Regions from separate parts of the Desulfitobacterium sp. PCE1 genome, predicted to be linked through region 1. Evidence: riboswitches for the same ligand, from Rfam matches in the RefSeq annotation. Region 1 holds a riboswitch; each other region holds the start of a gene.
The links. A riboswitch is a leader RNA that binds a small molecule or an ion and turns the genes downstream of it on or off. The one in region 1 is predicted to bind cobalamin.

Region 1 (10,079 bases):
GTCTTCAAATTAGCCCTCATCTTTACTTTAATTACGATTATGGCTTATTATATGGTACCGGATCTATTTGCTTCCTTTGTCCTTCCCTAAGCAAGAGGACCAAGGATAAGGGATAAGGAGTTGATGTTTAGCTATGGAAATCGTAAAAATGCATGGCCTGGGCAATGATTTTGTGTTTATAGATCACTTTGTGAGCGCCCCTGCAGAAACCCTTGATTATCCGGAGCTGTCCCGTAAGCTTTGTCACCGTCAGTTCGGGGTAGGCGGGGATGGGCTCATTGTCGTCCTCCCTTCGGAAAAGGCTGACGCCAGGATGCGTATCTTTAATTCGGATGGCTCAGAGCCGGAGATGTGCGGCAATGGCATTCGGTGTTTTGCCCGTTATATCTATGATCAAGGTCATGTGACCAAGAACCCCCTCCAGGTGGAGACCTTAGCCGGGATTCTAACGCTGCATCTTACCGTCGAAGGAGATAAAGTCACTGGGGTTCGGGTGGATATGGGCGAGCCGATCCTAAAGCCGGAACAGGTTCCGGTACTCATCCTGGGTGAGTCTGTGGTGGGGGCCAAGCTCAGTATGGATGGGCAGGAATTCGAGTTTACAGCGGTGTCCATGGGAAACCCCCATTGCGTCATTTTTGTCGAAGATTACGAAACCCTTGATTTTGAGCGTATGGGTCCAGCTATTGAAAAACATCCTCTCTTTCCCCGCAAGACCAATGTAGAATTTATCATAGTTAACAGCCCCAAGGAATTAACCATGAAGGTATGGGAGCGGGGATCGGGCCCGACCCTGGCCTGTGGAACGGGAGCCTGTGCTTCTGCCGTAGCCGCCGTCCTCAATGGCAAAACCGAGCGGAGTGTGACGGTTCATTTGCCAGGAGGAGACCTGCAGATCGAATGGGGAGAAGATAACCGGGTGTATATGACCGGACCGGCGGCCTATGTATTTAAAGGGGTCCTGCTTGAGGATGCCCTTAATTAAGAACAAAGACGTTTGTCATTGAATGATAGCAAAAGATGGACTGCTTCCTTGAGATGAGGCGGTCCATCTTTAAGTTGCGGATGATTTTGTCCCCAGTGTTGATTCCGGCTTCTTTTGCTGCACATTATATAAGGAAAGCTACATTACAATTCACTATCAAAAAAGTACCTTAAATTGTTTTTCTGAACTTTAATAGCTATAATAAATTTAAAATGTGAAAAAGAAAGTTGGTCTGGAAATGGCAAACAGCATGACAGGCTTTGGACGCGGGGAAGCTTCCGGTTACGGTTACCAATTTACTATTGAGTTAAAAGCGGTCAATCATCGCTTTTTCGAGACGTCGGTACGAATGCCCCGCCATCTGAATAGTTTGGAAGATAGAATACGGAAAATCCTCCAAAGCAAAATTAACCGCGGACGAATTGATGTCTTTGTTAATGTGAAGGAAACAGAAGAAAAAAAGAGATTGGTGAAGGTTGACAAAGATTTAGCCCTGTCGTATGATAAGACACTGAAGGAACTCGCTTTAGCTCTAAGTACAACCTATGAGACGGATATTTATCGTTTAGCCGCCTTGCCCGAGGTTTTTTCCGTAGAGGATACGGATATTGACCTTGAACTCATTTGGGAACCTTTAGGCCGTGCTGTTACAGAAGCCTTGGATGGATTCGTAGCCATGAGGAAGGTAGAAGGGGAAGGGCTGGCGGAAGATCTTTTGAGTCGTTTACATACCATCATGCTGGCTAAAGATGACATAGCAGGATATTCCGACACCATTGTCATAGATTATCAAACCCGCTTACAGGAAAGGATTGAGGTCCTTCTAGGGGATAAAGTCATCCTTGATGAAGCTCGCCTGGCTAATGAAGTGGCTTTTTTTGCAGATAGAGTATCCATTACCGAAGAGTTGGTTCGTCTGCAGAGCCATATTGACCAATGCCGGGAAGCTCTGAAAAGTTCTGAACCCGTCGGGCGTAAACTGGATTTTCTGGTTCAAGAAATGAATCGGGAAATCAATACCATTGGCTCGAAGGCTAATAATTTAAACATTACTCAGCATGTTGTTCAGATGAAAAGTGAATTAGAGAAGATCAGGGAACAAGTTCAAAATCTAGAATAATTGGAGGGTTAAGTTTTGGACATTAAATTGATTAACATTGGGTTTGGCAATATCGTATCCGCCAATCGCATTATCTCCATTGTCAGCCCAGAGTCGGCTCCTATCAAACGGATTATTCAGGAAGCACGGGATGCGGGAATGCTGATCGATGCCACTTATGGCCGCAGAACCCGGGCCGTGATTATCTGTGACAGCCATCACGTGATTCTATCAGCAGTTCAACCGGAAACCGTAGCCCATCGCCTCTCCGCGAAAGAAGCCAGCAACACTGCCGAAGACCCAGCTGATTAAGGGGGAGCATCGTGGAACAGAATCATGGATTATTGATTGTTCTATCCGGTCCTTCCGGGGCAGGAAAAGGAACCCTTTGCCAGGAGCTGTTAAGACAGATACCTCAGGTGAAGTATTCCGTGTCGGCTACGACACGCCAGCCTCGTCCTGGTGAAGTGGATGGATTGCATTATTATTTTCGAAGCCGGGAAGAATTTCAAACCATGATCGAACAGGATCAACTTTTGGAATGGGCTGAGTTTTGCGGTAATTATTATGGAACCCCGCAATTCGCCGTGGAACAAGCCATTCAAGCTGGGAATGATGTCATTCTGGAGATTGAAATTCAAGGGGCCTTACAAGTTAAGAAACGCTTTCCACAAGGGGTGTTTATTTTCGTCGTGCCGCCGTCCATGGATGAACTTTCTCAGCGTATCCATAAACGCGGTACCGAATCCGAGGAAGTTATCCAAAAACGGCTGCAGACTGCTGCTCGGGAACTGGAATATGTGAGCGAGTATGATTATGTGGTCGTGAATGATGAAATTCCTCTGGCAGTAGATAAACTGAAGAGCATTCTTCTTGCTGAGAAATGTCGTGTCAAAAGAAAACCTTATGTATTTCAGGGGGTGTAACCATGAAACAGCCTTCTCTCGATATTTTGTTGAGCAAAGTGGATAGTAAATATACCTTGGTGCTGGCAGCAGCAAAAAGAGCCCGTACCCTAATGGAAGATCCGGAGTTTGAAGTGAATTACCGTGGAGCTAAGCCGGTAAGTCTTGCTTTTGATGAGATTGCCAAAGGCAAATATCATTTCGAATTGACCCGTGAGGGAATAAAATAATGTTGCGGGGCAAGAAAATCCTTGTGGGGATTACGGGTGGTATTGCATCTTATAAAGCAGCGGATGTGGTGAGCCGTCTCCGTAAGCAGGGCGCAACAGTGTATGTGGCGATGACTAAGGGGGCGACTGAATTTATTGCCCCCTTAACCCTGAGGACCCTTTCCGGTCATCCGGTCTATGTGGAGATGTTCGAAGAGCCCAAGGTGTGGAACGTTGAGCATATCGCTTTGGCGGAAGCCGTCGATGCCGTATTGGTTGCCCCGGCCACGGCTAATCTATTGGCTAAAATGACTGTGGGACTCGCCGATGATTTTCTCTCTACTGTCCTGCTGGCAACTAAGGCCCCTATCTTTGTGGCTCCAGCTATGAATCATAATATGTATCATCATCCCACTACCCAAGAAAACCTGAAGCGGTTGCAGGAACGTTCCGTGCGGATTCTTGGACCGGCAACAGGCTTTCAGGCCTGCGGTACGGATGGAGATGGCCGTATGAGTGAGCCCCAAGATCTTGTGGAGGCTTTGCAGAGCTTTTTTGCCACATCAGGATTATTGGCGGGCAAAAAAGCCCTGGTCACAGCCGGTGGAACCCAGGAACCCCTTGACCCGGTTCGCTATCTGGGCAATCGTTCTTCAGGCAGGATGGGTTTTGCTGTGGCTGAAGCCTTAAGGGAGGCCGGTGCGGAAACCATCCTCGTATCCGCTCCTAACGAATTGCCGACCCCACCGGGAGTGAGGCGAATCGCCGTGATGACAGCTGAAGAAATGCATGCAGCCGTCATGGACGAATTTGCTCATATGGATATTGTCGTCAAAGCGGCGGCCGTTGCCGATTATCGACCCCTAGCCAATGCCGAACAAAAAATTAAAAAAGACGGGTCAAGTCTTACTCTGGAGCTTGTACCCACTCCCGACATTTTGGCGGAATGCGGCAAGAAGAAAGAACGCCAATTTCTTGTGGGCTTTGCCGCTGAGACGGAAAAGCTTTACGAGCACGCTCAAGCCAAAATGCAGCGCAAAAATGTGGACATGCTGGTAGCAAATGACGTAACCAAACCTGGAGCTGGATTTGGCAGCCCTACGAATATCGTGAGCTTGCTTTTCCCGAATGGAAAAAAAATCGATCTGCCCCAAATGAATAAATTAGACGTAGCTCGGCGGCTGGTTCAGGAGATTGCTGAGCGCCTTAGTGAAAAGGAGTGACTTCATTGGTAAGAAAATTATTTACCTCCGAATCGGTCACGGAAGGACATCCTGATAAGATCTGCGACCAGATTTCCGATGCCATCTTGGATGCCATCTTTGCTAAAGACCCCAATGCCCGGGTCGCTTGTGAGACTTCGGTTACCACCGGCCTGGTTTTGGTCAGTGGCGAAATCACGACCAATTGCTATGTGGATATCCCTAGTACGGTAAGACAAGCCATCCGTGAAATCGGTTATACCCGGGCCAAATATGGCTTTGATGCGGATACCTGTGCCGTTCTCACTTCTATCGGGGAGCAGTCCGCCGACATCGCTTTAGGAGTGGACAAGGCTCTGGAAGCGAAAAACGGAGAAATGAGTGAAGAAGAAATCGAAGCCATTGGTGCCGGAGACCAAGGGATGATGTTTGGCTACGCTACCAATGAAACGGAAAGCTATATGCCTCTTCCTATTGACCTGGCTCACCGCCTGGCCCGCCGCTTGAGCGAAGTACGCAAGTCGGATATCCTGGATTATCTGCGTCCTGACGGCAAGACTCAGGTGACGGTAGAGTATGAGGACAATCGTCCCGTCCGTATCGATACCATCGTGATCTCCACCCAGCATCACCCGGAAGCCACCCAGGAGCGGATTCGCCGGGATCTGCTGGAGCATGTGGTATTTCCCGTGGTTCCGGCAGAGTTGCTGGACGAAAACACACGCTATTTTATTAACCCCACAGGCCGTTTTGTCATCGGTGGTCCCCAAGGGGATGCCGGCTTGACCGGTCGCAAGATCATCGTTGATACTTATGGCGGTATGGCTCGCCATGGGGGCGGAGCTTTCTCAGGCAAGGACCCCACAAAAGTTGACCGCTCTGCGGCTTACGCAGCCCGGTATGTAGCGAAAAACGTGGTGGCGGCCGGTCTGGCTGATCGCTGCGAAATCCAGTTGGCTTATGCCATCGGGGTAGCTCATCCCGTATCTGTTCAGGTGGAAACCTTCGGGACAGCTAAGATTGATGAAGAAAAAATCGGGGAATTGGTCAAAGCTAATTTTGACCTCCGTCCCGCTGGGATCATTAAGACCTTGGATCTGCGCCGTCCTATCTATCATCAAACGGCTGCCTATGGCCATTTTGGCCGTACCGATCTGGACCTGCCTTGGGAAAAGACCGATAAGGTAGATGCGCTGCGGGAGCAAGCCGGCTTATAGAGTATAAAGTTCAGAAGCAGATGGATAAGGCCGGAGGATTGTTTCAATTGGAACAATCCTTCGGCCTTGATTAGTTTAGAAGATAGAATAAACTCTTTATTTTTGGAATCTTAATCTTCTGAATAAAAAGATTCCTATGAAAATCAATATAAATAGTAAAGCCAGAATTGAAATTTTCGCTTTCACCAAAATCCCTCCTTCTTAATAGATTATCATGCTGTAAACTTAATGCATCCAGCTTTTTGGAATAGAAAAGATTTTGACTTGACATTATAACATTTTCGGCTAAACTGAATTCAGTAGGTTTTAACAATTTAAGGATTTCAGGTGCCCTTCGCCAAGAAGGGAGAATAGGGAACCGGGTGCAATTCCCGGACGGACCCGCCACTGTAAAGAGGAGTCTCAGCGTTGGATGCCACTGGGTAACTGGGAAGGCAGCAATGAGACAATGACTCGAAGTCAGGAGACCTGCCTGGAGCCGGGAACACATGAAGTTTGGTAAAGTTCATGGTCATTTTGCTTTGTCTGAAAGGAAAAGCGAGGTGGCTATGGACTTTTTATTTTTGCAGAAAAACTATTTGGAGAGGAGAGTTGAATGGATTGGGGTATCAGGGAAGAGATGTTGAGGTGGTTTCTTTGAATGATACGCAATACCTTGTCGCAGCTTGCGACTCATGCGGTGCTATTGGTGAGAAAGAGCTGGATGTGGTCAAAGTTCCCTGGAGGATTACCGGCAGGTTGACGGCCCGGGTAGCCTTAATGGAAGTACTCGCAGTTGGAGCGGTTCCCCAGATGATGAGCATTGCCATTGCCAATGACCCCATACCCGCAGGGGAAGAAATAATGAAGGGGGTGAGAGAAGAGCTAAGGGCTTTGAACCTGATGTCCCTGCCTACGGCTATCAGCACAGAAAAGAATATGCCTACAAAACAAACGGGCTTAGGAATCACGGCCATCGGGCTTTGCGATCAAGATAAACTTCGCATTGGTAGATCCAAGCCGGGCAATAGCCTGTTTTGCCTGGGACTTCCTAAAGTGGGAACTGAGGCGGCTAACCCGGAAGATCCGGACATTCTGCAGGGGGTACATGTCGTTAAATTGCTTAGTGTCCCTGGAGTGTACGACATTATTCCAGTAGGCTCCCAGGGGATAAGGGGTGAAGCCGAAGCCCTTGCCAGGTCTATTGGTGCCCGGTTTATTAAAAATTCCCGATGTGAACTTGATATCCATAAATCAGCAGGACCTTCAACCTGTCTCATTTATACGGCATCAGAGGATATTGAATTAGGGGATTTTGGCAAGATACCCAACCATAAAATTGGCAGATTGGAAGAGGATGGAGGTGGAGGTCTCCAAACAGGAAATGAAGACTAAAATCCAAGAGAAATGTTAGCGGAAAGATTCAAATTAATGAAAGAAATGAAGGAGAGAATAACAATGATTGAGCCGGCAAAGAAAACAACGGTCCAAAAATCAGCTCAAAATATCAGACGAATTGCGATCATGGCGGTCTTTATCGCCTTGAGTGCGGTAGGAGCCTTGATTAAAATTCCCAGCCCACTGGGGACAGTGGCCTTAGATTCTGCTCCGGGTTTTTTCAGCGCTTTAGCCTTTGGCGGTCTCGAAGGCAGTATCGTTATTGCCATAGGCCATCTGCTGACCTCAGCGGTGGTCGGTTTTCCGCTGGGAATTCCTATGCATTTGGTCATCGCCATAGAAATGGCTGTCTTTGCGTTGATTTATCGCCTTGTCAATAAGAAAATCGGTTTGATTCCCGCTGTTATCATAACCTCCCTCCTCAATGGTGTGGTGGCTGCCTTTTCGGTCTTCCCCATAGGCGGTATGGGTGCTGTTTTAGGGTTAATGCCTTTTCTTTTATTGGGATCGGTATTGAATGTTGCGGTATCTGCTTTAGCCTATAAGGCACTTAAAGGAAGCCGACTGATCTAAAGGGGTGTTAGGGTGAAGCCAGTAATTGAATTAAGGGATGTCTCTTATCGCTATCCACGGTCAGAAGTCGAGAGTTTAAAACAAGTCAGCCTGGCAGTGAAAAAAGGAAAATTCATTGCTTTGATGGGTCCCACGGGAGCGGGGAAAACAACCTTAAGCTTGTGTCTGAATGGATTGATTCCCCAATTTCTGCAAGGTGAGATGCGGGGAGAGGTAATCGTTGGGGGTAAAGAGACTGATAAGATTCGGGTGCAGGAATTGGCCAAGCAGGTAGGGCTTGTACTGCAGGATGCAGAAAGTCAGATCGTCGGGCGAACCGTCGGGGAAGACGTGGCCTTTGGCCCCCGCAATTTCGGTATCTCTATGCAGGAGATTCAGCAAAGGGTTGCCCAAGCCCTGGCCCAAGTTCGGCTGAACGGCTATGATGAGCGCTCTACGGCGGAGTTATCGGGTGGAGAAAAACAAAGGCTGGTGATCGCCGGGGTGCTGGCCCTGGAGCCGGAAATACTGGTAATGGATGAACCGGCCTCCGAGCTGGATCCGGAAGGACGGTTCGAGATCTATCGGACCTTGGATGATCTCTGTCGTGAGGGTGAGCGGACGATTCTTGTCATTGAACATTCCAGTGAAGAAATCCTGCAAAGAGCCGATGAAGTCATTGTACTTAATCGCGGGAAAATTGCATGGCAAGGGGCACCGGAAGAGCTTTTTCGCAATATACCCCTTTTGCGGGAATTCGGGATAAAACCTCTTCCCGTCAGCTTATTAGGCTGGAACTTTTTGGAGAGAGGATGGATTGAATTCGAAGATGTTCCTTTAGATGTGGCCGGGGCGGAATCCTTGATCCGCAATTTGGTAAGGAAGAAAAATGCCCAGGGCAGAATAGCCTCCTTGGTTAAGCCCATAGAGAGAAAAGAAGTTCATCAAGAGGGAAGGGTGGAGGAGGGTCCCCGGAGTTCACCGTTGATTCAGGTTAAACAGCTTGTTCACCAATTTACATCAGGACAACTGGGTGTGCGGGGAATTGATCTCACTATTCAAAAGGGAGAATTTGTAGCACTGGTTGGTTCCAACGGAGCCGGAAAAACCACTTTAGCAAAACATATCAATGGCTTGCTTAAACCCACAGAGGGAGAAGTTCTCGTCAAGGGCCTGAATACGAAAGACTATGACACGGCTCAGTTAGCCCAAACCATTGGCTATGTGTTTCAGAACCCGGATCACCAGATCTTTTCCGTCTCAGTGGAGAAAGAGATAGAGTTTGGGCTGAAGAACGCCGGTTTTACCGGGACGGAGATGGAAAAGCGGATCGCTCAGGCTTTGGAATTAACCGGCCTGGAAAAGTACCGTCAGGTTCATCCTTATACCCTAGGTAAAGGGGAACGGCAGTTCATCGCTGTGGCTTCCGTTTTAGCCCTTACCCCGGAAATTCTCGTGATTGATGAACCGACGACAGGTCTTGATTGGGTGGGGGTGGAGAAAATCATGAAATTACTTCAGCAACTCCACAGAAAGGGGACAACCATTCTTATGATCAGTCATGATATGGACAGTGTTGCAGACTATGCAGAACGGGTTGTCCTTTTGCAGGAGGGTCAGGTTATAATTGATGCCCCTCCTTGGGAGGCCTTTGCAGATGAGTCTATCCTCCGGCAGGCGGCAGTTCTTCCTCCCCAATTATGTGTCTTAAATCAAAGACTGAAAGATTTAGGCTATCAGGCGAAATCGGCTGAAGAATTCAGACGGATAGTGTTTCATAGTATTGAGGAGGGGGAGAGGAAACCTTGTTGATAGACTATTTGCCAGGGGACTCTCTGCTTCACCGTCTCCATATTCGTACCAAAGTATTTGGTTTTCTAGTGGTTATTATCTGGTGCTTTCTCTTTCAAAATCCTCTCTACAACTTGTGCTTTTTGCTTGGTATCCTCGTATTTGCGCTTCAAAGCAAAATCTCCTATAAGAAAGTTTGGCAGATGATTCGGCCTTTAATGCCCATCTGTCTCTTTCTGCTTCTTTTTACAGGAATAACATATCCTCCGGAAAGATTTCAAAGAGAAATAAGTCAAGTCATTCTTTTCTCCATAGCCAATGAGGGGCAGGTTGCATTGTCCGTGGGAGGGTTTTTAACGGGAGTTAATTACATCTGCCGCCTGCTTATTATGGTGCTGGGGTCTTCAATTCTGACCTTAACGACGCCGCTGGATGAATTTATGCAGTTTTTGAATCAGCTTAGAGTTCCGGCGGAAATAACCTTTATGATCACGACGGCCTTGCGGTTTATTCCCACTCTGGATAAAAAAAGATTGTTTATTATCGAAGCTCAAAGGGCCCGGGGCGCAAGGATCAATGATAAAAGCAGTATGGGACGGATAAAAACTTATCTTTTGATTATGGTCCCCTTATTTGTAAATTCCATTTTGATTGCCGAGGATCTGGCAAAAGGTATGCTAAACCGTGGTTATGGATATAGATCCTTTATGACCCCAATACGTGAATGCCCTTTGACAGCAAA
Region 2 (10,079 bases), 2.9 Mb from region 1:
GTATCACCAATGGCTGGAAGCTCGGATAGATCCAAGAGGTTTTGTGTTTTGACGACTTGTTCGTTTAAAGCATCCATTTGAACATTAAATCCAATACGGGAAGGCTCTTCATATTCTACACTGTCATATTTGGATTGTCTGTAAAACTTTTTCAAGTTTGTGTTGTCGATTTCTTCTGGAGTGTCTGCAAAGATTTCATCATACTTTACAGAAATGATCTTTTTATCTTCGACAACTATTTTGAGAAGACCTGTGAGTCCACCTTCAAGTTTTTCAGCAATGCTGTAATACTTTTGATTCGATGGTGCATTCAAAGAACCTTTCAGCTGCTCTGCCAGTGGAAGCATGGATTGCTTGATACTGTTGGACGCACCGGAAACCATATCAAATTCTCCAGTAAGGGTTTGCTTCTCGATCATTTGCTTTTCCACCATAACTACACTTTGAATCCAGGCTGCTCCTTTGCGCTCTCCCATTGTGAAGTTATATTCAGACATCCGTTTGGGAACATCTTGATAAATACGATGGTAGTAATTTGGACGCGTCGTTTCGTTAAATTCGACATGAACTATTTTATCATCATTTTTAACCACCTCTAGGGTTCCCAGGTGTCCTTGACGGAAATGTTCTTCGATTTTATAGTAATCCCCTTTGGTAATCCCTAGCTTCGGTTGAATACTCCATTCGAGATCAAATTTCTTTTTTTCCGGTTGAACACTTGCGTTTTGTGTTTCCTGAGTTTTGGGTACCTCTGGCGCCTTACTCTCTTGACCGCAACCTGTCATTGTTGTTACCATCGCAGCAAGTAGCACTCCTGTAAGCCAACTTTTTTTACCTAATACCATCCTTATCGCTCCTTTTTCTATATCGAGCTTGAGAAGCTCTTTGTGATGGTTTTATCATACAAGAGCTTCCCCTGCATGTGAATGTAATTACTAAGGGTTATCCCCTGACAAAACACGGATTCGTATGTTACGTTCCTATCGCTCATCCTTTTTCATGGCCCTGTACACCATAGGTGGCATCCCAGTATATTTCTTAAATAACTTCCCGAAATACTCTGCATCACTAAAACCCAGGAGATGGGCTATTTCATAGTTTTTTAAGGCATCTTTTTCAACCAATCTTTTTGCCCGTTCTATTTTGATAAAAGTAATATGCTCTCCTACGGTTATTCCCGTCTCCTGTTTGAACAGATCACCGACATAATTCTTCGTCAAATAAAATGCTTCTGCAATTTTTCCGAGACTAATCTGATTTTCAATATGCTCAATACAAAAAAGACATACCTCTCTTACTAGGGCACTGCGTTCAGACCGCAAAACAAATCGATTCAGTGTGTCCATCAGCCTTTCAACATGCTCCATGAATCGCTCCTTCAGGACTTGAAACTCCGCTTTCTGAGGGGAGGGATTTTCCAGATAATGCTCTACTGTGATGTACTTCTCAAGCCAGGGATATGCCTCTTGTATGGACATGAAAACTTCATCATAAATTTTTTGCAATACCAGAGCCCCTTTAATCCGATCATGCCCTACCCCCTCACACACTTCATCAAGCATCATCTCTATTCCCCTTAAGGCTCCCTTTTCTCCTTGATCCAGCTGCTTCAAAAGGCTTCTCAGCTGTGCCTCAGGATAATAGATATCTACCTTTTCAACCAGCTGTTCCTCTAATGTCTTTACATATTCATTGGCCTTTTTCTTGTCCAATAGATGTTTTTTTGCTTTTTCGAGCACCTGTTTTAGGTCATCATGGACAACAGGCTTAATCAAATAATCAAAAACACCGTATTGAATCGCATGTTTTGCAAAGTTAAATTCACTGTGCACGCTCAAGAACACGACGCAAGAAGCTAATCCCCGCTCTTGTACTTCTTTTAATAGTTCAATTCCATTGATGACTGGCATTTCAATATCCGTAATCAAGAGGTCTACAGGATGCTCCCGAAGCTTTTCAAGGGCTTCTTGACCATCCGATGCCTGTGCCACGATGCGAAAATCCGTTTCATCGCTCCATAAGGTTAACCGCTTAATCTGTTTTATCATAATATCCATATCATCGACAATCATTACCTCAAACATTTTCGCCCTCATCTATGTTGTTTTTTTCTAAGGGTAAAGCAAAATAAAGTTGTGCTCCTTCATTAACTCGTCCCTCAATCCAAACTCTTCCTCTATGTTTCTCAAGTATTTTTTTCACAGTAGCAAGTCCTATACCCGTTCCTTCAAAATCCTGCTTACGGTGCATTCTTTGGAATACGTGGAATAACTTACCGGCGTACTTCATATCGAAACCAACACCATTATCTTTAAAGCAGAATACCCATTCTTCAGCATGTTTGACACTGTTTACGTTCAGGATTGCCTGTTGACGCCCTTTTGTAAATTTAAACCCGTTGGAAAGAATATTTTCAAGGGCTTGCCGTAAGAGTACTTTATCCCCTGTTACCATCGGCAATTCATTCTCAATGACCAAATCCACGTTTCGATCAGGATGAGCTACCTTAAGTTCTTCATAAATATTGAGAATAAGGTCTGCTAGGTTTACTGGTTGGAGTGCCAATTCTTGCTTTGACGTTATGGAATACTCCAACAAACGATGAATCAATGTGTTCATATCTTGGCAAATTCCTTTAATGCTCCCTAACATTTCATTGGTCTCTGGATTAAGTTGTTTTCCATAATCCTCAAGAATAAAATTGCTATATCCTTCAATAGCTCGGATAGGCGCCCGCAAATCATGGGATATGGTATAGGCAAATCCCTCCAATTCGCTGACTGCATTTTGCAGTTCACCTGTGCGTAAGAGAATCCGTTGTTCCAGCTCGTCATTAAGCACCCGAATATCTCCTAACGCCTCCTCTAATTGGCGCTCTCGAATTCTCAGCTGCGCTTGTGTCTCCACCACGCGCTGAACAAAGCGAATGGTGATCCCACCCATAATAAAAAACAAAATAATTGCAAATAAGAAGGTGACTCGGGTTTCTTCACTGGGATTGAGATTCCATGAAAAAAAGGGGATCTCATCCGAAATATAGTTGTAAATTCCTAATACAGCTAAGGTAAAACATAAACCGAAAAGAACAATTGCGGACAAAATATACGTGTTATATCTTGCTCCACTAGAGATGGGGAGGTTAAAAAATTTGCGAACAAAAGGAAGGAGGAGCACTGCATCGCAAAAGCCTAATAAAATGGATTCGACAATGATTCCCTTGATTACGAATAAAAGAATAATCCCCATATCTATTTCCGTATAGGCTTGAGGATTCCAAAACGGTGTAATCACTTCATTGAATCGAATAAGTATTGGGAATAGAGTGATATAAACCACAAATCGGATAAGCACATATATCAACTGTAGAAAGTAGAGATTATAGACTCTCTTATTTGATTTCTGGCGTTTTTCACTCCCATATCCGTGAATAAGAACCCAAAGCAAAAGAGATAGGGAAGGAATCAGCGATGCCCAACCGTTATAACTCCCTAGAATAAACGGATAAAAAATAATAGGGCTGGCTACAACACTAATAACACCATACTTAGTCCCCCAGGCTAATGCCACCAACAAGGGAAGCATCAAACTCCATGTAATGTTAATGGAAAACCCATTAAAATCAAATCGACTTGCAAAGAAAACCCCGACAAAACTAATCAATCCAAACAAAATCGATATGAAGGTCCTGTAACGTTGGCTCATCTTTATCTCCTTAAGTAAACTCTCTAACTATCTTCTTAGTTATACCTCTATTTTTATCGATTTATCATCGGATGACAAGTCTTTTACTTTTTGCTTCGGTACATCTGTGATTTAGATCGTTGACACTCTCCTTGGTTTTAGGATATGATTTTATTAAACCTTGGCTCTGATTTTGGTTATAGACCCACTATATATAGTGTCTCTTCACTAATTTTTATCTATATATGGTGTTCGATAGGATTTTGATGTATAATAAAACTGATCCATTGATCAAGGAATCTCATAGGTGACTGTGTGACCACAGGTGAAAAGGGAAGCCGGTTAGAATCCGGCACGGTCCCGCCGCTGTAAGGGAGATATGCTTCTTGGCATTACCACTGAAAAGGTTTTCGGGAAGGTAAGAAGTATAGATGATCCTAAGTCAGAAGACCTGCCTATGGGTATACCACCAACTCTACGGAGTATAGAGTATGTTGGACTGCTAATGGCATGTTGTTTTTAGCTTCTCGACATCTCTGTCGGGAAGTTTTTGTTTCTTTATCAGATGTCAGGAGATTAGATTGAGAAAAGAGGTAGATTTTATTTGATTACTAAGATTCGCAAGCGAGACGGACGAGAAGTTCCCTTTAACATTGAGAAAATAGCCAGCGCCATCTTTAAGGCGGCCAGCGCCACAGGAGGCAAGGACTATCAATCCTCCCTCCTTCTTGCTGAGGAAGTGGTCAACTACCTTGAGATCAACCTACATAAAAGAGTTCCTTCCGTGGAGGAAATTCAGGACGCTGTAGAAAAGATTCTTATCGAAAAAGGCCACGCCCGCACAGCCAAAGAGTTCATTCTCTATCGGGCAGAACGGACCCGGGTCCGGGAAATGGATACCCGGCTTATGAAAGTCTATGAGGATCTCACCTTTAAAGAAGCCAAAGACAACGATATGAAGCGGGAAAACGCCAATATTGACGGGGATACCGCCATGGGCACCATGCTGCGCTACGGCTCCGAAGGGGCTAAACAATTCAATGAGATGTTTGTCTTAAAGCCAGAACACTCTAAAGCCCACAAAGAGGGAGATATTCACATCCACGATATGGATTTTCTCACCCTCACCACCACCTGCTGCCAGATCGACATTATAAAACTCTTCAAAGAGGGCTTTGGGACCGGCCACGGCTTCTTAAGAGAACCCAACGATATCCAAAGCTACAGCGCTTTGGCTTGCATCGCCATTCAATCCAACCAGAACGACCAGCACGGCGGCCAAAGCATCCCTAATTTTGATTACGGCATGGCACCCGGTGTGGCCAAAAGCTATATTAAACTTTACAGACAAAACTTGCTCAAAGCCTGCGAGCTTTTATTCCCTCAGGAGATGGATTCGGAAGAGCTGGAAGCCCATCTTAAGGATGTGTTCTCCACTCTGGAAAACCAAGGAGGGCACATACCTACCCTTTCCCCTGATCCGGACTATTTTGAGCAGGAATCCGCTCTGCTCCAAAACCTTCCTAACCTTAAACTGGACAAGCCTACCCTTCGGAAGGCCCAGGACTTTGCCGCTAAAAAGGCTCTCGCCGAGACGGATAAAAAAACCTATCAAGCTATGGAAGCCTTGGTCCATAATCTCAACACCATGCACAGCCGTGCCGGGGCCCAGATTCCCTTCAGCTCCCTCAATTACGGCATGGACACCACCCCGGAAGGCCGTATGGTGGTCAAAAATCTTCTCCTGGCTACAGAAGAAGGTCTGGGCAACGGGGAGACCCCCATTTTCCCTATCCATATCTTCAAAGTGAAGGAAGGGATCAATTATAATCCCGGGGAGCCCAACTACGATTTATTCCAGCTGGCCTGCCGGGTGAGTGCCAAAAGACTCTTCCCTAACTTCTCCTTCCTCGATGCTCCCTTTAACCTGCAATACTATGTCCCCGGCAAACCTGAGACGGAAATTGCCTACATGGGCTGCCGCACCCGGGTCATCGGCAATAGTTACGATCCTTCCCGGGAAACCATCTTTGGCCGGGGGAATCTTAGCTTTACCACCATCAACCTCCCCCGTCTCGCCTTAAAAAGCGACAAAAACCGCACTGAATTCTTTACCATGCTGGATGAGAAAGTTGACCTCGTCATCAACCAGCTCTTGGAACGCTTTGAGATTCAAGCCCGCAAAAAAGTCAAGAACTTCCCCTTCCTCATGGGGCAGGGGATCTGGCTGGACTCTGACCAATTGGGCTGGGATGATGAGATCCGCGAAGTGCTGAAGCACGGAACCCTTTCCATGGGCTTTATCGGACTGGCCGAGTGCCTTATAGCCTTAACCGGACAGCATCACGGGGAATCGGAAGAAGCCCGCCAATTGGGACTGGAGATTGTCCAGCATCTGCGCCAGCGCATGGATGAAGCCGGGCAGGAATACGGGCTGAACTTCTCTCTCTTAGCCACTCCTGCCGAAGGCCTCTCCGGCCGCTTCATTAAGATGGATCAGGAGCTTTTCGGCAGCATCCCCGGTATCACGGATAAAGAATACTACACCAACAGCTTCCACATCCCCGTCAGCTTCCCCATCCCTGCCTTTCACAAAATTAAAATCGAAGCACCTTATCATGAATTGACCAATGCCGGCCATATCACTTATGTGGAGGTGGACGGCGACCCGGCTCAAAATGTGGAGGCCTTTGAGAAAATCATCCGCTGCATGAAAGAATCCGGCATCGGCTTCGGCGCCGTCAATCATCCTGTGGATCGGGATCCCATCTGCGGATATACAGGAATCATCGGCAACGAATGCCCTCGCTGCGGCAGAGCAGAAGGTGCCACCCCCTTTGAGCGCATCCGCCGCATCACCGGCTATTTGGTCGGCACCCTGGATCGTTTCAACGACGCCAAAAAGGCCGAAGTCCGGGATCGGATTAAACACCTGAATTGCCTCCACTCCTCTGCGGATCAGAGGGAGGTCTGATGATGGACTTCCAGATCCGGATCGCAGGAATCATTGAAGAATCCATTGTCGATGGCCCGGGCATACGTTTGACGGTCTTTGCCCAAGGATGCCCTCACCACTGCCCCGGCTGCCATAATCCTGAGACCCATTCCTATGAAGGAGGAAAAAGCATCCCTATCTCAGAGATTCTCAAAGGTTTGGCGATGAATCCCCTCCTTGACGGCATCACTCTAAGCGGCGGGGAACCCTTTGCCCAAGCTGAAGGTTTTGCCTTATTGGCACAGTCCGCTAAGCAAAGAGGCTTCCACGTCATGACTTACTCTGGGTATACCTATGAAGAACTTACCGCTCAAAGTAAAAAAGAGCCTGCCTGGGCTCTCTTACTTGAGCATACCGATTTATTGGTGGACGGACCATTCGAATCAGCCAACAGAAATCTGCTTCTACCCTTTAGAGGTTCGGAGAACCAACGAATTATCGATGTGCAAGCAAGCCTGAAGCAGGGGAAGGTTGTTTTGGCCTTGGCTTAAATTCGCAAAAGGTTTGGTTAAACTATCCAAGATATGATATATTTAACTTGGAGGAGGGTTAACTATGGATATAGCAGCTTTGTCCGTCGTTTCCAATCAGGTTCAGCTCAAACAGCAAGCTTCAATTTCTGTCATGAAGATGGTTATGAATACCTCTCAGGAACAAACCAATGCCATGCTGGCCATGGCTTCGGGGATATCCAATGAGATGGAGCTATCTGTGAATCCTCAGCTTGGCAGTCAACTTAACGTCTTGGTATAATGATGTCCTTGTGCCCCGATTTATGCGCAGGATAAAAAGGACCGTTGCCGGTGAACATTGTTTTCCGGGCAACGGTCCTTTTTCGTTTATAGGCTTTTTTGTTGATAAGATTATAATCCATATCCTCTTGAATAGTCCTCAAAACAGTCCAGGCAGACCTTTTTCCCCTCCTGGAGCCTGATCTTATGTTCAGGCGCCCCTTCCCCGCAGCTTTCACAGACCACGGTCCTGAAGAGCCGGGCCTGCTTAGGCACAGTAAAACCAGGCTTTTTAAACTCAAACACTTCCTCCACCGGAGCGGTGAGGATATACTTTTGCCGTTCCTGCCGGTCCATTTCCCCTTGAGAGGGTTTCAGAACGATTCTCACACTTTCCCCTGTGGTTCTGTTGAAGAAGCTGAAGGCCATTTTTCCGGTTCCCCGATAGATAAGATTTCCTTTGCCAAAGCTGCATCCCGCAATAACTTGCACAGCATCGACTCCACAGGCATCATTTTCCGTCACGCAAACAATTTCTTCATCACTGGAGAACTTGAGTCCCATTTTTTCCTGGGCCGCTTCACATGCTCTGAAACCAATGGCTAATCCCGGACACTCATGGCCATGAAAGGCCACCGCTTTTTCCCACAACTGCTCATCCATAATCATCCATTCCTTTCTTTATTTATGCATTATGCTTTATTCGTCTTCATAACCTGCTCGGGGAAGGGCACGACCATTTTAACTCCATGGGAATATTCCATAGCCACCGGTATGCCGTACACTTCGCTGATCACCTTAGCATTCATGATTTCTTCGTCGCCATAGGCATAAATTCCTCCGTTTTTAATAAAGAGAAACCGATCACAATAGCGCAAAGCAAGATTCAAATCATGAATGACCATAAGGACACAGATATCTTCCTCCCTGGCGATTTTCTCTACCAGCCCAAGCATATCGTGCTGATTTTTCAGATCCAGGTTGCTGGTAGGTTCATCCAGGAGCAGCACTTTAGGTTGTTGGGTCAAAGCCCGGGCCAGCATTACTTTTTGCAGTTCTCCACCGGAGAGTTCATCGATATAAGAGAGGGCCATATGAGTTAGCTCCAATTTTTCAATCATGGTTTCAACGATCTCATAGTCTGCTTGGGAGGGGCTGAACTTGATATAGGGTTTGCGCCCCAGCATCACGGCATCGAACACTGTAAAGCGGGAGGTTTCACTGTGCTGAGCCACATAGGCCACCTCTTTCGCCACATTGGTCCGGGACATGCTGAACACATTCTGTTCATCCAGTAGAACCTGGCCGGAGCGAGGGGGTAGTATTTTATTGAGGCATTTAATCAATGTACTTTTTCCTGCACCATTATTGCCCAGAATGGCGACACAATGTCCATAGGGCGCTTCGAAGTGTACATCCTCCAGTACAAGGTGGGTTCCATAGTGAAAGCTAAGGTTCTGTACTTTCAGCATCCTATCTCGCCCCCTTGTAAATCAGATATAAAAACAGCGGCGCCCCGAGAAATGAAGTTATGGCACCAATGGGCAAAACCACCGGCGCTACAATGGTTCGGGAACAAAGATCACTTAACAGCAATATACAGGCTCCGGCTAGCATGGAAGCCGGAAGCAAAAACCGATAATCGCTGCCCACGAACCTTCTAACCATGTGGGGAGCCACCAACCCGACAAAATTAATAATCCCCACAAAAGATACGGCACTGGCCGCCAAAAGAGCGGACAACACCATACTGACCAAAATCAGCTGATCCACATGGATCCCCAGACTTCGTGCCGTCTGCAGCCCGCTTTGTATCCCATTGTAGCTCCAGCTTTTGGACATAAAGTAGATAAAAGTCAGACTAAGAATGACAAAGATAAGGACTATTTCATTCCAGCTGGTACGTCCCAGATCCCCAAATGTCCAATAGACCACCGAGGCCAACACTACATCGTCGGCAAAATATTGGGCCAGAGTGGTTCCCCCGCCGAACAGGGAAGAAAGAGCAACCCCGGCTAAGACCATGGAGGCTGGGGTAACGGTTTTAATCCGGGATAAAGCCAGAATGACCAATACGGAAATGATCCCCCCGAAAAAAGCGCATACGGTGACCAGAAAGGGGTTGGTAATACTGATCGCCCCGCTTCCCGTGGCATTATGCTGCACCCCGGCACTAAAGTAGACAATAGCGATGGTGGCACCAAAGGAAGCCCCCTGGGATACCCCCAGGGTTGAGGCAGAGGCCAAAGGATTCCGCAGTACGCCTTGCATGACACAGCCTGCCAGGGCCAAAGCACCTCCCACCACTGTCGCGGTCATGATGCGGGGCAAGCGTACATTCCAAACAATAGCGTTGGCCTGAGTCGTACCTTCCCCTATGAATGTCCGGAAAACCTCTCCCAAGGTCAGACCGGCGGAGCCGGCTGTCATCGAAAACAGGGCCGTACCTATCAGCAGGGTTATCAGGACAAAGAGCACAAAGCGCTTTCTGGCCATATATTTTCCGTAAGCATCCCGATAGTGAAGTTTACCTGAGTTACTGACCAAGTGTAATCTTTCCAAAGGTTAACCCGGCCTCCTTCATTTCGGCATAGATCCCTCTACCCAAAAACTTTGCAATGATTTCATCGGTCTTGGTCTCCATATCAATATCTGCAAACTTCTCAGGGAAC
Region 3 (10,079 bases), 2.1 Mb from region 1:
TGAAGTCTATGAATATATTGAGGGATATAAGCATCGCTTATTTCTACCTGACCAAGATGTCCTTAATGGAGTTTATAGTGATAGAACGCTGACTGTGGATGCGAAAATCTATAATCTTAGTGAACGGTATTATGTTCTCTATAACCTGAATCCCAAGTATTGGGATGCGAAGATTGACCTGGATTGGGTCCGCAATAATACCGTGATTATCCATTATTGTGGCCGCAACAAACCCTGGAAGGAAAATTATATGGGGGAATTGGATGTTTTCTATAAAGACTATGCACAAAAGGTTCATGACAAAATGAAGGATTTTGAGACGATGAGGTGAAATGATAGCATTATAGTTGAATACGATAATAGATGGGGCGGCTGATATGAGGAAAGAGATGAAGGACAGGCATTCATGGAAAATGGGCTTTACTACGGGCAGCTGTGCAGCCGGGGCGGCAAAAGCCGCATGCTTCTTACTGAAAGGATTAAATCAAGGAACACAAGTAGATATCCCACTGCCCCAAGGGGAACGGCTTCAATTATCCATACATCGAATGGAAATTGAAAAGGATATAGCTCGTGTAGGTATTATCAAAGATGCAGGGGATGATCCTGATGTCACCCATGGTTTGGAAGTGGTAGCTCAAGTGCGGGTTCTTTCTGAAAAAGGAGAAATCCTCATTCGCGGGGGTCAAGGTATTGGCGTCGTTACCAAAAAAGGACTTCAGATTCCTCCAGGGGAAAGCGCTATTAACCCTGTTCCCCGGTCAATGATTCAGGCAGCGGTACGAGAAGTATTTCCCCAGGAAGAAGTCCTGGTGGTGATTGAGGTGCCTGATGGAGAAGAGCTTGCTTCGAAGACCCTGAATCCTCGTTTGGGAATTATGGGAGGAATATCGATTTTAGGCACAACAGGTATAGTTCGGCCTATGTCAGAGGAAGCGTTCAAGAAGTCTATTCTGCCTGAGCTGGATCAAGCCGTTGCTTATGGACATAAAGCCATTGTTCTAACTCCTGGCAATTATGGTTTCAGAGCAGCTACGGCGGAACTGAAAGTTCCTGAGGAAGCCATTATTCAGATGGCCAATTTTGTGGGCTTTCTGCTGGAGGAGGCTGCCTATCGCAAGATCGTGAAAGTGCTTCTCTTTGGTCATATTGGTAAATTGATTAAAGTAGCCGGGGGGATTTTCCATACCCATACCCATGTTGCCGATGCCCGGATGGAAATTTTAGTGGCTCATGCCGCACTGAATGGTATTGACCGGAACTTTTTGCAGACCATAGCGGAGTATCCAACGGTTGAAGGTGCTGCTGAAGAAATTCGTACCAAGGGTTGGGGAAATCTTCTGTTTAAATTAGCAGAAAGGGCGAGTTGTCGGGCTCAAGAGCATGTGCATGGGGAAGTGCAGGTGGGAACCGCCTTTACTTTGCTTAACGGTGAGATCATTGCCTGGGACGATCAGGCCAAAGAGATCTGCAAAGAATTTTGGCATTGGCCGCAGATAGAGAAGGAATTTAGGTAAAAGTAGAGAATAACTTAGTAATTCGAATTAAATTGTCACAACAATCGGATAATACTCAAGGTTCCTCTTTTGAGGATGAAAAGGGAAGTCGGTGAAAATCCGGCGCGGTCCCGCCACTGTGAACCACGAGTGCCTCCTTATAGCCCACTGGGATAATCCTGGGAAGGGGGGGAGGCATGAAGACTGGAAGTCAGGAGACCTGCCTTGAACATTGCATTACGCCCACGAGCGATGGGTGTGGTGATTATTTCGGAATAACCGAAGGGAAAAACCAAAGAGCCGCTCAGGGCTCTTTTTTATTTCACTATAAATCGCGGCAGAATTGGGCAAAGCCGAAGGCTTGGTTAATTAACGAAATATAGGTTAAACAAAGGGGAAGGTGATGGGATGATCCAAATATTGGGGATAGGCCCTGGTACAAGAGCATGGGTTTCCCAGGCTGTTGAAGAAATGGTCCATCAGAGCGATGTTTTGGTAGGAGGGCAACGAGCCTTAAAGCTCTTTCCGGATTTCAAGGGAGAGTCATACCGGGTCAGTGGAAATTTAGCCGAAACCTTGAAAACCTTGCAGAGAGTATTACAGCAGGGAAAAAAGGCAAGTGTCCTGGTTTCTGGCGATCCAGGTTTTTATAGTCTGCTTCCTTGGTTGAAAAGGGAGTTCCCGCAAGAAGAAATCCAGGTGTTGCCTGGCCTTAGCTCCATTCAGCTTGCTTTTGCACGAGCAGGGATCCCCTGGCAGGATGCAGAGTTGCTCAGTGTCCACGGCCGTCCGCTGAATTGCTTACCTTTACATCTCAGCCGCCCCTTGGGAGTTCTCACTGGCGGTGAAAACTCACCTCAGAAGATTGCTGAGTATTATCATACCTATGACTTCAATCCGCAGATCTCTCTTGGCAATGCCTTGACTTATCCGGAAGAGCGTTGGTTAAATACAGATGCTCATCAGCTCATGGATTTGGAAGAAGATTTCTCTAATGCGGTGATGATCCTCTACCCTGAAAATCCAGAGGATAAGTCGGCTCAATCCTTGCTTTCATTGCCTAAGAGCTTTGGTATCAAGGATGAGGAGTTTGTTCGTGGCAATGTTCCCATGACTAAGAATGAGATTCGGATTCAAGTTCTGGCTAAGGCAGAGATTACCCCTTCGACCCGGGTCTTGGATGTGGGAGCAGGGACGGGTAGCATAAGCATTGAAGCAGCGCTTTTAGCTCATCGTGGCTGCGTTTATGCCATAGAAGAAAATCCGGAGGCACAGGAGCTTATTCTGAAGAATCAAGAGAAGTTTCGGGTAAGAAATTTGCGACTGGTTCGTGGATCTGCGCCTCAAACGTTACAGGAAATCCCCCCTATGGATGTCTGTATTATTGGCGGTAGTCATGGGCAGATTCGGGAGATTTTACTTCAAGCTCCCTTGGCGCCTGGGGGAAGGGTTGTATTGACTGCCGTAACTTTAGAGACATTAGCTCATGGTATGGAAGCCTTAAAAAGCTTGCAATATGAGGATGTTGATGTGGTTTCGATCCAAGCTGTACGCTGGAAGGGTATTAAGGATATTCATCTTGCCCAGGCCCAAAACCCCGTATTTATACTTTCAGGAAGAAAGGGGATTATTTAAGGCCTCTGCTTCAAACAAAGGAGTTAAGAACCCGTTCAAAAGAAAATGAGCTCCAGAACCGCGGGATGGTTGCGGGCCGAAGAGCTAAGGAGGAACGAAGTGAAGAAGGATAGGAACGAAGACACAAACATAGTAAACAATCAGATCAGTGAAAAGGCTAAGCTTTACGGAATAGGGGTAGGGCCGGGGGACCCGAAGCTTATTACCTTGCGGGCAGTGGAAATTCTACAAGCTATTCAGGTGGTCGCCATACCCAAGTCCAAGATGGAGCGGGAAAGTGTCGCGTGGGAAATTGCCAAATCACACTGCCCCTCCGGAGTTAGCATTTTAGAGTTAGAAATGCCGATGACCGCTGATGAGAGCATACTTCAAGCTGCTTGGCATACTGCGGCAGAGAAGATTAAGGAGGAGCTTTGTCAGGGGCATTCCGTTGCTTTCCTTACCTTAGGTGATCCTTCCTTATACAGCACTTACAGTTATCTACTTGCTATCTTAAGAGATCAGCTTGAACCGGATCAGATAGAGACCATTCCAGGTATCACGGCTATGGCGGCAGTCGCAGCTCGAGTGAATTGGCCTTTGGCTACGGGAGATGAGCCTTTAGTGGTTTTGCCGGGGATCGAGGGCTTAGAGGAGTATGAGCAATATCCTAATCTTGTCTTAATGAAAGTATCGCGAAATTTGCCGGATGTACTTAATCATATCCAAAGAACCGGGTCACAGGCAGTTTTAGCTACCCGGGTAGGTCAGGCAGGAGAAGACGTTCGCCTGCTTGGCCCGGAGGAAGTGTTGGAAAAAGTGGACTATTTAAGTCTTGTGCTTTGTAAGAAACCTCAATCTTGAGAAAGACCCTTTGAAAGCTAAATCTCCAGGATTTTGCTTTACACCGTTCGCTCAATAAGCTGCGCGGACAAAACTAACGCTCAAGCCCTTCGCTCCGTCGGGTGCCCAGCCAAATCGCTCCTGCTCAATGGCTGGTTGGAAACGTCCTGTTTCCAACCCGACTCCGCTGCAGTCTTTTCGCGAAGTTTTGTTCCCGCTCGCTTAAATTCGCTCTCTTTTGTAAATCAAAATCCTTGGGCGATTTTTCAAGTATTCGTTTAAGTATCTTTTTAGGACACAGAAAAAGACCCGAAAGAAGTGCAAGAAAGACCCACAAGAGTAGCTTTACGCACAAAAGCGAACGGATTTCACTGTGTATAAGGCAGCTAAGGCTTCTGCTTCGCTTCACTGACCATAAGCCAAGCTTTCTTTAAGCGGAGGGGCGGTCGGGTCAACGAGGCTTTCCTAACATAGCGTAGCCACGGTTCACATGCAGAAAACAGCGGGGTTTGGCGTCGAAAGTGTCCGGTGGACAGTTTCGCTCAAGGCGGCACTCCCCAAAGCATACGCATCCGCCGCAGATGCTGTTAAGAAAGCGAGTTGACCAGCCCTGGAGCTATGGAGTACGTGAGTCTCCGATCAAGAAACCTTCCGGTGGAAGGTTTCAGGAGATCACGCCCGAAGGTGCGTTGTGCGTAAAGCTACGCGACCCAGACGGCTGCACTAAAAAGATCTTTGGATATCATTATAAAGACAGGAGTGAAAACCTTGGCTGAGAATATTAATCCGGTTCTCTTTGTAGGAGCCGGTCCCGGGGATCCGGATTTGATCACTTTAAAAGGCAAAAAGGCTCTTGAAGAAGCCCAGCGGGTTATTTATGCGGGATCCTTGGTCAACCCGGATATCCTGCGGCATTGCCGAGAGGGCATAGCTTTATTTGACAGTGCCGGGTTAACCTTGGAAGAGACTGTAGCCATCATGGCGGAAGGGGTACAAAAAGGAGAAAAAGTCGTTCGTTTACACACTGGAGATCCCAGTGTTTATGGAGCCATCCAGGAACAGATGCAATGCCTGGAAGAAAAGGGCATTACCTACGGAGTGATCCCGGGAGTAAGCTCTGTGTTTGCCGCCGCCGCTGCGGTGAAAAAAGAGTTTACCCTGCCTGAGGTCAGCCAGACCTTAATTCTTACACGACTGGCGGGAAGAACCCCGGTGCCGGAAAAGGAAGATCTGGCATTATTGGCTCAACATCAAGCCAGTATGGCGATTTTTCTCAGTGTACAGGATATAGGGGAAGTGGTGGCGACCCTGAGGAAAGGATACCCCCCCAATACACCTGTAGCTGTTGTGTATCGAGCCAGCTGGCCGGATCAACACATTCTGGAGGGTACCTTAGAAACCATTGAAAATCAGGTGAAAGAGGCGGGAATCCGTAAGCATGCACAGATTCTTGTGGGAGATTTTCTCCGGGATCAAGGGACCCGCTCTAAACTGTATGACCCGGAATTTACTCATGAGTATCGGCAAGGACGCTCATGAAAACAGCCATTGTGGTGTTAAGGGATCAGGGCTTAAGGACGGCCTGCCGGATCATCGAGAAATGGCCTGAAGAGGAACCAACCTTACTCTATCTGCACCGGCGTCTTGAGGGTCAGAAGCGCATTCATGAAACAGAAGAGCCTGCCCCTTGCTGCGATCCTTATTATTTTAGTGAGCTGAAAGAAGTCCTTCCTGAACTATGGGAAGGTTCCTCTCTTTTGATTTTTATCATGGCTACGGGGATTGTGGTTCGTCATATTGCTCCTTATCTTCAGGGTAAGGATCGGGATCCGGCCGTATTGGTGCTGGATGAAAAAGGGGAATTTGTAATCTCCCTCTTATCCGGGCATTTAGGAGGAGCCAATGCCTGGGCGAAATCCGTGGCCCAGTGGATCCATGCCCAACCGGTGATAACCACTGCCACAGATGTGCAAGGGCTGACCGCACCTGATGAGTACGCCCGACGGTTTGGTTGGTCTGTCGAACCTTTATCAGGACTGAAGGAAGTCAATTCTTTGTTGCTGGAGCAGGGTTATCTCAAGGTCTGGACCGATTGCCTGCCCGAGGAACACCCCCTGCGTCAGGACCCTTATTACCATTTCCTTAAGGATAAAGATAAAGAACATGCCCAGCTATGGGTTACAACAGAACAACTTGCGGCTCAGCATGAGCGGATCCAGGGAAAAAGCAGGCCCCTTCATTTGGTGCCAAGGATCTTTGGTATCGGAGTAGGGTGCCGCAGAGGGGTAAGTAGGGAGCAGGTGATGGAAGCCATTGAGGGAAGTCTCAAGCAAATAGGGATATCACCAAAGAGTATTCAGGGGCTATACAGTATTGAATTAAAAGCGGATGAAGCAGGAATTATCGAGGCAGCCCGAATCCTGGGCATACCCTTTCATACCTTTTCATCACAAGAAATACAGAGTATAAATGAACAACAAGGGCTAAGGCCATCGGAATATGTCAAAGAGAAGATTGGAGTGGATGGTGTATGCGAAGCAGCGAGCTTACTGGGAACGAGTCAGGGAGAGTTAGTTCTTCCCAAGCAGAAGTGGAATGGGGTCACGGTGGCCATCAGCAAGGCAAAATCTATGTGGTAGGCATTGGTCCTGGAGATGCGGAGCATATGACTCAACGGGCTCAGTCGGTATGGAAAGAAGTGGATGTGGTCGCCGGATACAAAACCTATATCGATTTGATTCGTCCTTGGCTTGCCGAGAAAAAAGTGGTGGCCACGGGTATGCGGCAAGAAATTGATCGCTGCCGCGAAGTTGTAGAGATCGCTCTGGAGGGTCAGGCCATTGCCTTGGTCAGCAGTGGAGATGCGGGAGTCTATGGTATGGCGGGGATTCTGATAGAATGCCTGGAAGAAAAAGATGCCTTGGATATTCCTTTGGAGATTATCCCTGGAGTAAGTGCTGCCAATGCTGCATCATCCCTGTTAGGAGCGCCTTTGATGCATGATTTTGCGGTCATTAGTCTGAGCGATCTGCTCACGCCCTGGGAAGTTATCCAAAAGCGCGTTAAGCTGGCAGCAGAGGGAGATTTCGTCATGGCCATTTATAATCCAAAGAGTAAAGGCCGTCAGGACCAGATTGAATGGGTTCGTCAAGCAGTACTCGAATATCGAGATCCCCAAACCCCGGTGGGAATTGTAAAGGAAGCGTTGCGTGGTGACTCTCAAGTGATCATCACGACTCTTGCAGAATTTACCCAATCCCCCATTGATATGTTGACCACAGTCATCATCGGCAATTCCCATACCCGTGTCGTAGGCCCCTATATGGTGACTCCGAGGGGATATGTTTTATGAGGTTATTCATCCTGGCGGGGACTGAGGATGGCAGGGAATTAGCATTTGAATTACAAAAACATGGTCATGAGGTTCTGGTTTCTACTTTAACGGAATACGGTGCCGAAATCGCTGAGCGTCAAGGTCTACGTACCTGTTCGGGTGCTCTGGATGAACATTCCATGGAGAGGATTCTGCAGGAACAGGCCATTCACGCCCTGATTGATGCCACTCACCCTTATGCCCAAAATATCCGGAACTTAGCCCGGTGCGTTGCCGGTAAATGTAATCTTCCCTATTTTCGCTGGGAGCGTTCTTCAGGAGATTATCCTGTTCACCCTCTCCTTCATTTTGCCTCCAATCTTGAGGATGCTGCCCGATTGGCAGCCCAACTGGGTAAGCGGGTTTTTCTCAGTACCGGAAGCAAAAACCTCCGGGATTGGGTGGGGATGTCTGAATTAAACGACTGCGAGCTTTATGTACGGGTGCTTCCCACCTCCCATGTTCTAAAGCAATGTGAAGAGGCAGGATTGAAACCCTATCAGATTATAGCTATGCAGGGACCGTTTACTCAGAAATTTAATGAGGGACTCTGGGAGCAGTTAAAGATTGATGTGGTGATTACCAAGGATAGCGGTGCAATCGGTGGTACGGATGAGAAAGTCCAGGCCTGCCTGCAGCTGAACATTCCTGTTATTGTCTTGGAACGACCTCGGGAAGCCCAACCGCAGTTGGCGGCTGAAGAGAATACATTGACGATTGAAGATTTTATAAGAAAGGTGGAAGAGAGCTTTGGACACTAAATTTATTCTTTTAGGTCATGGGAGTCGACGCAAAGAGGCTAATCAGGGATTGGTTGAGGTAGCTCATAAAGTAAGTAAGATTTTGGGAGAAGAGGTAACCCCGGTCTTTATGGACCATCAAGAACCCAGCTTACCTGAAGGGGTCTTGGAAAAGATTCAACAGGGTGCCAAGAAGATTATCATTATGCCTCTCTTTTTATTCCGGGGAATGCATGTCACCGTGGATATCCATGAAGAAATTCGCGAGCTTAAGGAAAAATACGCCGATGTTGAGATTCTATTCAGCAAGGAACTGGGAGCCGATGATGTTATTGCTCAATTGGCAAGCCAAAGAATTAAGGAGGCCTTAGGGGCATGAAGGGATTTATCACCGACCCGCTGCAAATTGAACGGGAAAGCATGCGGATCATTCGTGGATACTTGCAACAGGATTGGACTGAGAAGGAGTTAAAAATCGTGGAGCGCTGTATTCATACCAGTGGGGATCCTACCCTGGAATCGGTAATCCGCATTCACCCTCAAGGGATTGAGGCCGGACTTAAGTCACTGCAGCAAGGGGCTCCAGTGATTACAGATGTAGAAATGGTCAGAGCAGGAATTGCTAAGAAGCAATTGTCTCAGTTAGGCGGCACTGCAGAATGTTTTCTCAGTGATCCCCGGGTTGCGGATCAAGCGGTGGAATTGGGAATTACCCGCTCCATGGCAGCTCTACGTTTGAATAAAGAACGTCTGAAGGGGGCTATCGTGGCTATCGGCAATGCTCCTACTGCTTTGCTGGAGGTACTGGAGTTAGCCAAAGATCCCGAGACCCGACCTGCCTTAGTCGTCGGGATACCGGTTGGCTTTGTGGGAGCTAAGGAATCCAAGGACCTGCTTTGGGAAGAGCATCCAGAGCTTCCTTCTATTACAATCTTAGGGAATCGAGGGGGAAGCCCTTTAGCAGCAACCTGTGTCAACGCCTTGATCTATCTCGCCGTAAATCGAGAGATCTAAAAATGAGGTGAGAGAATGAGCAAAGAAGAAACCAACCCGGAGGTTAATAGAAATTCAGTTCCAGGTGAGAAACAAGAAGCTGCTCGGTTAATGATCCAAGGGACTTCTTCCAATGTAGGAAAAAGTGTCTTGGCGGCGGCCTTTTGCCGGATATTTTATCAAGAAGGGTATCACGTAGCACCTTTTAAGGCCCAGAACATGGCTTTAAATTCCTTTATTACCCGCTCTGGAGGAGAGATGGGCAGAGCTCAGGTGGTACAGGCCCAGGCTGCAGGATTAGAGCCTGATGTGCGGATGAATCCTGTCTTGCTGAAACCCACGGGACACACAGGATCCCAGGTGATTGTTCTGGGCAAAGCCCAGGGGACTCTTTCTGCCCTTAAATATCACGGGGATTACCAGAGAAAAACCTGGCCCATTGTGGAAAAAGCTCTCCATGAACTTCTTGAGGAACATGAGATTGTAGTTATCGAGGGAGCCGGAAGTCCCGCGGAAGTGAATCTCAAGCAAAATGATATTGTCAATATGCGCGTAGCCAAGGAAGCCCGGGCTCCCGTGCTTCTGGTGGCAGATATTGATCGGGGGGGAGCCTTGGCATCCGTGGTTGGCACCCTTGAGCTCCTTGAGCCAGAAGAACGCGAATTGGTTCGGGGAATTGTGATGAATAAATTCCGAGGAGATATTAAACTTTTACAACCGGCCTTGGATTTTCTTGAAGAACGAACCGGAATTCCTGTGGTGGGAGTCGTTCCCTTCTATGATCAATTTAAGATTCCGGAAGAAGATTCCGTGGTTCTTGAAGAACAGAATAAAAGCAAACAGGACAAAGGGAAGAGTCAGGATGAAGCGTTAGATGTAGCGGTCATTCGCTTACCCTATTTATCTAATTTCACAGATTTTGATCCTTTTGAAGATGAGTCTGATGTCATTCTTCGCTATGTCCGGGAACCTGCTGAGCTGGGGCAGCCGGATTGTGTTATAATCCCCGGAAGCAAAAAC

Region 2: linked by a shared signal. The riboswitch ahead of DESPCE1_RS0101680 (anaerobic ribonucleoside triphosphate reductase) and the one ahead of DESPCE1_RS0116330 (AIR synthase related protein) in region 1 are both predicted to bind cobalamin.
Region 3: linked by a shared signal. The riboswitch ahead of DESPCE1_RS0105640 (bifunctional cobalt-precorrin-7 (C(5))-methyltransferase/cobalt-precorrin-6B (C(15))-methyltransferase) and the one ahead of DESPCE1_RS0116330 (AIR synthase related protein) in region 1 are both predicted to bind cobalamin.

The regions. Positions count from the first base shown of each region.
Region 1 covers NZ_KB913023.1:3,256,204-3,266,282, reverse strand. The annotation lists gene DESPCE1_RS0116380 (hypothetical protein) at 1-90, shown strand, start outside; gene dapF (diaminopimelate epimerase) at 134-985, shown strand; gene DESPCE1_RS0116370 (YicC/YloC family endoribonuclease) at 1,224-2,105, shown strand; gene remA (extracellular matrix/biofilm regulator RemA) at 2,121-2,396, shown strand; gene gmk (guanylate kinase) at 2,408-3,010, shown strand; gene rpoZ (DNA-directed RNA polymerase subunit omega) at 3,013-3,219, shown strand; gene coaBC (bifunctional phosphopantothenoylcysteine decarboxylase/phosphopantothenate--cysteine ligase CoaBC) at 3,219-4,421, shown strand; gene metK (methionine adenosyltransferase) at 4,427-5,617, shown strand; cobalamin riboswitch at 5,926-6,108, shown strand; gene DESPCE1_RS0116330 (AIR synthase related protein) at 6,218-6,991, shown strand; gene DESPCE1_RS0116325 (ECF transporter S component) at 7,055-7,567, shown strand; gene DESPCE1_RS0116320 (ABC transporter ATP-binding protein) at 7,580-9,358, shown strand; gene DESPCE1_RS0116315 (energy-coupling factor transporter transmembrane protein EcfT) at 9,352-10,079, shown strand, end outside.
Region 2 covers NZ_KB913023.1:334,346-344,424, reverse strand. The annotation lists gene DESPCE1_RS0101695 (hypothetical protein) at 1-845, opposite strand, end outside; gene DESPCE1_RS0101690 (response regulator) at 981-2,084, opposite strand; gene DESPCE1_RS0101685 (ATP-binding protein) at 2,077-3,702, opposite strand; cobalamin riboswitch at 3,970-4,155, shown strand; gene DESPCE1_RS0101680 (anaerobic ribonucleoside triphosphate reductase) at 4,286-6,655, shown strand; gene nrdG (anaerobic ribonucleoside-triphosphate reductase activating protein) at 6,655-7,167, shown strand; gene DESPCE1_RS0101670 (YjfB family protein) at 7,232-7,429, shown strand; gene DESPCE1_RS0101665 (FmdE family protein) at 7,540-8,070, opposite strand; gene DESPCE1_RS0101660 (ABC transporter ATP-binding protein) at 8,100-8,879, opposite strand; gene DESPCE1_RS0101655 (iron ABC transporter permease) at 8,881-9,969, opposite strand; gene DESPCE1_RS0101650 (iron ABC transporter substrate-binding protein) at 9,944-10,079, opposite strand, start outside.
Region 3 covers NZ_KB913023.1:1,136,895-1,146,973, forward strand. The annotation lists gene DESPCE1_RS0105625 (glycosyltransferase family 8 protein) at 1-331, shown strand, start outside; gene cbiD (cobalt-precorrin-5B (C(1))-methyltransferase CbiD) at 378-1,517, shown strand; cobalamin riboswitch at 1,559-1,739, shown strand; gene DESPCE1_RS0105640 (bifunctional cobalt-precorrin-7 (C(5))-methyltransferase/cobalt-precorrin-6B (C(15))-methyltransferase) at 1,905-3,131, shown strand; gene cobI (precorrin-2 C(20)-methyltransferase) at 3,231-3,974, shown strand; gene cobM (precorrin-4 C(11)-methyltransferase) at 4,722-5,492, shown strand; gene DESPCE1_RS0105655 (cobalt-precorrin 5A hydrolase) at 5,489-6,592, shown strand; gene cobJ (precorrin-3B C(17)-methyltransferase) at 6,619-7,305, shown strand; gene cobK (precorrin-6A reductase) at 7,302-8,087, shown strand; gene DESPCE1_RS0105670 (sirohydrochlorin chelatase) at 8,077-8,445, shown strand; gene DESPCE1_RS0105675 (precorrin-8X methylmutase) at 8,442-9,080, shown strand; gene DESPCE1_RS0105680 (cobyric acid synthase) at 9,096-10,079, shown strand, end outside.